3 regions of the Burkholderia anthinoferrum genome follow, and region 1 is predicted to be linked to each of the others. Evidence: predicted binding sites of a transcription regulator. Region 1 holds the regulator's gene; each other region holds the start of a gene.

Region 1 (2,261 bases):
CTCGCGGCAGCCGTACAGGTTGTCGAACTTCGACTTCGTGACCGAATCGTTCACGTTGAACGCCGGGAACGGCAGGCGGCCGTCCTTTTCCATCTGGTACAGGCGGTGCACGCCGGTCGTGGTTTCTTCCGTCACGCCCTTGATGTGCGCGAGGCGCTTCGAGTACCAGTTCGCGTCGACGTCGAGGTGCGCGGCGATCGACTTGTACAGCGCGACTTCTTCCTCGTTGGTCGGCTTCGCGATCACCGAACGGTCCTTCTCGGCCTTCGAGCCGAGGATCAGCAGCAGCGTGGCGTCGCCGCCGTCGTCCAGGATCATGTTCGCGAATTCGCCGTTCGGCCATTCGAAGATGCGGTGCGAGAACTCCCAGTATTCGTCGAGCGACTCGCCCTTGAACGCGAACACCGGCGTGCCGGCTTCGACGATCGCGGCGGCCGCGTGGTCCTGCGTCGAGAAGATGTTGCACGACGCCCAGCGCACGTCCGCGCCGAGCGCCTTCAGCGTCTCGATCAGCACGCCCGTCTGGATCGTCATGTGCAGCGAACCGGCAATGCGCGCGCCCTTCAGCGGCTGCTGCGCCTTGTATTCGTCGCGGATCTGCACGAGGCCCGGCATTTCGGTCTCGGCGATGTTGAGTTCCTTGCGGCCCCAGCCGGCCAGCGCCATGTCGGCGACGACGTAATCGTGGGAAGCCTTGGAATCGATAATGGCGTTCATCACGCCCTCCTTTCTAAAAAGTTTCTAGATTGGTGACGTGAGCGCCGTTCAGGAAGCGGGGCCGGCGCGAAAAAATCGTCGCACGGCTGCTTGGTGAAGCCTTCCGAGCCTGGCGGACGCAGGATGGTCCGTCGCAACGCTCCTCGGAAAACGGAGGGGATTGTAGCAAATCGGCGCGCGAAATGCGCAAGCACCGCATACGGCGCGAGCGCGCGGCGCCGGCGCGCCGCCGCCGTCGGCAGAGGGTCAGGACTCCGCGCCCACCCACGCCTGCTCGCGCAGCCGCGCGCGCAGGCGCGCGACGGCCTGGCTGTGCAACTGGCACACGCGCGATTCGCTCACCTCGAGCACCGCGCCGATCTCGCGCAGATTCAGACCCCGTTCGTAGTACAGCGACATCAGCAGCTTCTCGCGCTCCGGCAGCCGCTCGATCGCCTCGACGAGCGCCTCGCGCAGGTGTTCGTCTAGCAGCGCCGACAGCGGATCGGCGTGATCGACGCGATAGCGGTCGAGGAACGGCTCGTCGTCGGCCGCGCGATCGAAATCCTCGTAGTAGATGAGCTGGCTGCCATGCAGGTCCTGCAGCATCCCCTGGTATTCGTCGAGCGGCATGTTCAGGTGCTGCGCGATCTCGGTCTCGCTCGCCGAGCGGCCGAGGTGCTGCTCGACCTGGTGCACCGCGTGCTCGACCTCGCGCGAGGTCTTGCGCAGGCTGCGCGGCAGCCAGTCGTTGCTGCGCAGCTCGTCGAGCATCGCGCCGCGGATGCGCTGCGTCGCGTAGGTCTCGAACTGCGCGCCCTGGTCTTCCTTGTAGCGGCCCGCCGCGTCCATCAGGCCGATCATGCCGGCCTGGATCAGGTCGTCGAGATCGACGCTCGCCGGCATTTTCGCGACGAGCTGCAATCCGAGGCGACGCACGAGCGGCGCGTATTGCGCGAGCACGTCGGCCTGGGACATCTTTCCTTGAGCGTTGTACATCATGGCTCCCTCCTCCGGGTGGCGCTCACGCGGCGTGTGCCGCGCCCGCCTCGTACGACGGCTTGCCGCCGGCGTGGACCGCGCGGCCCGCACCCGAACGCGGGCGCATCGGCCAGTACAACAGGTCGGCGGCAATCTGCCGGTAGTCGCGCGCGGCGGACGACGACGGAAACGCGTCGACCACCGCATGCATCAATTCGCGGGCGTGCTCGACGAGCGGATCGGCACTCACGCAGCCCGCGTCGGCGATCGACACGGTCAGGTAGCGGTTCGCGACGCCCGCGAGGTTGTCGAACGCCGCCTTCGCGTCCGCGTGGCTGCCGACCTGGTTGGTCAGCACGCGGAACTGCGCGAACGCGTGCGCGAAATGCAGCCGCTTCATGCACGCATACGCCTCGGTGATCGCCTGCGCGGCGACCCGCGTGACGACCAGCACGTCGTGCGCTTCGCGCGCGAGCGCCGAGAACGACCCATCGGCGCCGAGCTGCGCGTCGACGAGGACGATGTCGGCCGGGCCGTCGATGAAGTCGCTCAGTTGCGCGTCGCTGTAGCCGGCGCGCGCGAGC
Region 2 (2,261 bases), on a different contig from region 1:
AGTTCATCGCACTCGGCCTGATCGCCGGCAGCGCGAGCTTCGTCGTGGTGCTTGCCACGACGCTGATCGTGAACCTGCGCCACCTGTTGTACAGCGCGACGCTCGCGCCCTATGTCGCGCACCTGCCGCTGCGCTGGCGCGCGACGCTCGGCGCGCTGATGACCGACGAAGTGTTCGCGGTCGCCTACGGGCACTACCGGCACCACCCGCCCGGCACGATCGGCCCCCACTACTTCTTCGGCTCCGGGCTCGCGATGTACCTGAACTGGCAGGTCTGGACGCTCGCGGGCATCGGCTTCGGCACGGCGTTCCCCGGCCTGCAGTCGCTCGGCCTCGATTTCGCGATGGCGGCGACGTTCATCGCGATCGTCGTCCCGCAGCTCGGCACGCTGCGCTATTTCGCGGCGGCCGCCACGGCCGGCACGCTCGCGTACTTCTGGCAGAGTTGGCCGTACAAGCTCGGGCTGCTCGGCGCGGTCGCCGCCGGCGTCGCGATCGGCGTCGTGCTCACGCTGCGGCACGATCGCACGCGCGCCCGCTCTCGCCCGGAGGCCGCATCGTGAGCTACGCGCTGTTGATCCTCGGCATGGCCGTCATCACGTACGCGATCCGCTCGACGCTGTTCCTGTTCGGCGAGCGGCTGACGTTCCCGCCGCTCGTGCGCACCGCGCTCGGCTTCGTGCCGGTCACCGTGCTGACCGCGATCATCGTGCCGATGACCGTCTCGCCGCATGGCGGCACGGCCGAACTGACGTGGCGGAATCCGCAGCTCGTCGGCGCGCTCGCGGCCGTACTCGTGTCGGCCGCGACCCGCCGCCCGCTCGTGACGATCGCCGTCGGGCTCGGCGTGTTCTTCCTGTGGCAAGGGGTCGTCCTCCCGCACTGGCCGCCGGCCTGAGCGCACGCTCCACCGCGCGCGCTCAAGTTTCCGCCCGGCGCGCCGATATAGGAGAGGAAGACCCGCCACCGGCCCCGGCGCGCACCGGTCAGTCGACGCTGCGCCCGCTCCGGTGCGCCGTGCCGGCGCCGGCTTGCGCGGGCCGCCATCGAGACGATTCATGGGCCAGATCACCCTTTCCCTCAAGGACGACACGCTCGAGTCCCTGCGCAAGGACTACGACGCGTTCGTGCGCGTGTCGCTGAAACTCGACCCGCAATTCGCGACGCCGTCGTTCGAGGATTTCCTGCGCGCGAAGCTGCTCGACAACATGGTGCCGCTGACCGAGCACGCCGTGCAGCGAATGCTGCAGGGCGGCCAGTACGCGTGGGCCAAGCGCACGCTCGACAAGGAATTCCCGGACGTCGTCGCGATCCTGATGCGGCAGGCCGGCGAATTCGGCTTCGGCTTCGCGTCGCGCTCCGAATGGACGCCCGACGAACTCGCGAAGGCGTGCCGCGACTGGGCGAAGGCGATCGTCGCCGAAGCGCAGGGCGACGCGTCGCTGATCGACCCGCTCGCGTCGCAGATCAAGGGCGCGGCGCAGGACATCCAGACGCTCGAGGAACTGATGCAGACGCCTGCGTGGCGGCTCGCGGAATCGCTGCGGCAGCGGATCTACGAGGCCAAGCTCGCGTGCGAGATGAGCGTCGGCAGCACCGCGCGCGACAAGCTCGGCGAACTACGCGGGCTGCTGCGGCTCGGGCTCGCGCACGGCTCGTTCCAGAAGCAGGAAGCGCAGCAGATCATGGAATACCTGCGGCTGCTGAAACCGGAGATCTTCGTCGAGGAACCGTACGACGTCTTCGCGCGGCTCGCCGCGTGGCTGCGCAGCGTGTTCACGCCTGCCGCGGTGCGGCCGGCCCAGGGGCAGGGGCAAGGCCAGCGCCGGCCGTAAGCGCGTCCCGCCGACCGTCTTACTTACCCCACGAAAACGGCCCGGCTCGCGCGAAGCGAACCGGGCCGCCGGACGATCGCCCGTCGCGACGCGTCGTCCGAAGGCGAGCATCGCGACGGCGCCGCGCACCGCTTACTGCGTGGCGCCCTGGGCCGATGCACCGCCCTGCGTGCCGACCGATGCGCCGCCCTCGGTCGCGTCGTCGGCCTTCGCCTTCGCCTTGGCCGAACCCGCATGGCTCTTGGCCGACTTCGCCGCATGCTTCGTGTGCTTCTTGGTCGAATGGACGGCCGACGACGTCGTGTCCTTCGCGCCATCGGCTGCCGCGCCGACCGCATCGGTCGCACCGGTCGTCGCATTGCCCGACGCGTTCGCGCCGGCACCACCCTGCATGCCTGCACCGGCACCTGCCGCCGGCGTCTGCGC
Region 3 (2,261 bases), on a different contig from region 1:
CGCAATCCGCTGGAAATCGGCGTGCAGCTGCGCAACCTGGTGAATCGCGGCGATTTCCTGACCGTCCAGTACCCGGGCGGCCAGCTCGTCACGCGTTTGCTCGAGGTCGACGTCGGCGCGCGGACGTTCACGTTCGACTGGGGCGCGTTGTCCGAGCAGAACGCCGGCATCCTCGGCGCATCGCACTGCACGTTCGCGGCCGCGCCGGAGGGCGTGCGCGTCGAATTCACCACGGGCACGCCGCGCGAGACGCGCTACGAGGGGCTGCCCGCGTTCGTCGCCGATTTCCCCGACGTGCTGGTCTGCATCCAGCGCCGCGAATATTTCCGCGTCGACGCGCCGATCGTCGATCCGTTCCTGTGCCGCGGCAAGCTGCCGGACGGCGAAAGCTTCCTGTTCGAGGTGCACAACCTGTCGCTCGGCGGCGTGGGGCTGCGCACGGCCGACGAGCGCGTCGAGGCGCTCGAGGTCGGCACGCTGCTGCCGGACGTCGAGCTCGAGCTGACGGGCCACGGCAAGCTGTCGCTCGACCTGCAGCTCGTGTCGCAGCGTTCGACGCAGATGCCGAACGGCGCGCGGCGCTACCAGCTCGGCTTCCGCTACATGTCGCTGCCGGGCAGCGCGGAGAACACGCTGCAGCGGCTGATCACGCAGCTCGAAATGAAGCGCCGCTCGCTCGCGCGGGCCTGACGCGCCTCCGGCGGGCGGCCTCCACGGGCGGCCCGCGCGGCGCCGCCGGCGCCTCGTGCCGGCCGCTTCCGACGGCGACGCACGCTCGTGCGCCGCGCGTGCATTTTTTCCTCAATTTTTTCGATCCGCGGCCGTTATACCGGGAGTCACGCAACCCGGCGGCCGCAACGCGCGGCCGGCTCATCAGGATCGCGCATGTCCAACACACTCATGAACCTCGGCGTCAGCGGCCTGAATGCCGCGCTCTGGGGCCTCACGACGACCGGCAACAACATCAGCAACGCCGCGACGCCCGGCTATTCGGTCGAGCGGCCCGTGTATGCCGAAGCGAGCGGCCAGTACACGGGCAGCGGCTACATGCCGCAGGGCGTGAACACCGTCACCGTGCAGCGGCAGTACAGCCAGTACCTGAGCGACCAGCTGAACACCGCGCAGACGCAGGGCAGCGCGCTGTCGACCTGGTACACGCTCGTCGCGCAGCTGAACAACTACATCGGCAGCCCGACGGCCGGCATCTCGACCGCGATCACGAGCTACTTCACCGGCTTGCAGAACGTCGCGAACAACGCGTCCGACCCGTCCGTGCGGCAAACCGCGATCAGCAACGCGCAGACGCTGGCCAACCAGATCAACGCGGCCGGCCAGCAGTACGACGCGCTGCGCCAGAGCGTGAACACCCAGCTCACCAGCACGGTGTCGCAGATCAACACGTACACCGCTCAGATCGCCGAGCTGAACCAGCAGATCTCGGCGGCGAGCAGCCAGGGCCAGCCGCCGAACCAGCTGATGGACCAGCGCGACCTCGCCGTGTCGAACCTGTCGAGCCTCGCCGGCGTCCAGGTCGTGCGCAACGAGGGCGGCTACAGCTTGTTCCTCGCGGGCGGCCAGCCGCTCGTCGTCGCCGACAAGAGCTACCAGCTCGCGACCGTCTCGTCGCCGTCGGACCCGAGCGAGCTGACCGTCGTGTCGCAGGGCATCGCCGGCGCGAACCCGCAGGGGCCGAACCAGGCGTTGCCCGATTCGTCGCTGTCGGGCGGCACGCTCGGCGGCCTGCTCGCATTCCGCAGCCAGACGCTCGACCCCGCGCAGGCGCAGCTCGGCGCGATCGCGACCAGCTTCGCCGCGCAGGTCAACGCGCAGAACGCGCTCGGCATCGACCTGTCGGGCAATCCGGGCGGCAACCTGTTCACCGTGCCGTCGCCGACCGTGTACGCGGCCCAGGGGAATACGGGCAACGCGTCGCTGTCGGTGTCGTTCGCGAACGCGTCGCAGCCGACGACGAGCGACTATACGCTCTCGTTCGACGGCGCGAATTACACGCTGACCGACCGCGCGAGCGGCGCGGTGGTCGACCAGAAGGCGGGCCCGATGCCGGTTTCGCTCGGCGGGCTGAACTTCTCGGCCGCGACCGGCACGCAGATGCAGCCGGGCGACAAGTTCACCGTGCTGCCGACGCGCGGCGCGCTGAACGGCTTCGGCCTTGCGACGACGAGCTTCTCGGCGATCGCGGCCGCGTCGCCGGCCGTCACGTCGGCGGCGAGCACCAACACGGGCACGGGCAAGATCACGCT

Evidence for each region. The regulator FliA, encoded in region 1, starts transcription of late flagellar genes. The targets are predictions, from matches to a motif close to CTAAAGTTTNNNNNNNNNNNGCCGNTA.
Region 2: a site for FliA is predicted at 920-946, ahead of C5F75_RS13675 (DUF4088 family protein). Genes of this name have one in related genera too.
Region 3: a site for FliA is predicted at 801-827, ahead of flgK (flagellar hook-associated protein FlgK). Genes of this name have one in related genera too.

What each region holds. Positions count from the first base shown of each region.
Region 1 is NZ_LFZP01000001.1:206,060-208,320, reverse strand. Features, by position in the region: gene ahcY (adenosylhomocysteinase) at 1-717, opposite strand, end outside; S-adenosyl-L-homocysteine riboswitch at 750-868, opposite strand; gene C5F75_RS00965 (RNA polymerase sigma factor FliA) at 964-1,698, opposite strand; gene C5F75_RS00960 (nucleotide-binding protein) at 1,721-2,261, opposite strand, start outside.
Region 2 is NZ_LFZP01000041.1:91,429-93,689, forward strand. Features, by position in the region: gene C5F75_RS13665 (AzlC family ABC transporter permease) at 1-563, shown strand, start outside; gene C5F75_RS13670 (AzlD domain-containing protein) at 560-898, shown strand; gene C5F75_RS13675 (DUF4088 family protein) at 1,059-1,835, shown strand; gene C5F75_RS13680 (hypothetical protein) at 1,968-2,261, opposite strand, start outside.
Region 3 is NZ_LFZP01000004.1:97,313-99,573, forward strand. Features, by position in the region: gene C5F75_RS02370 (flagellar brake protein) at 1-690, shown strand, start outside; gene flgK (flagellar hook-associated protein FlgK) at 886-2,261, shown strand, end outside.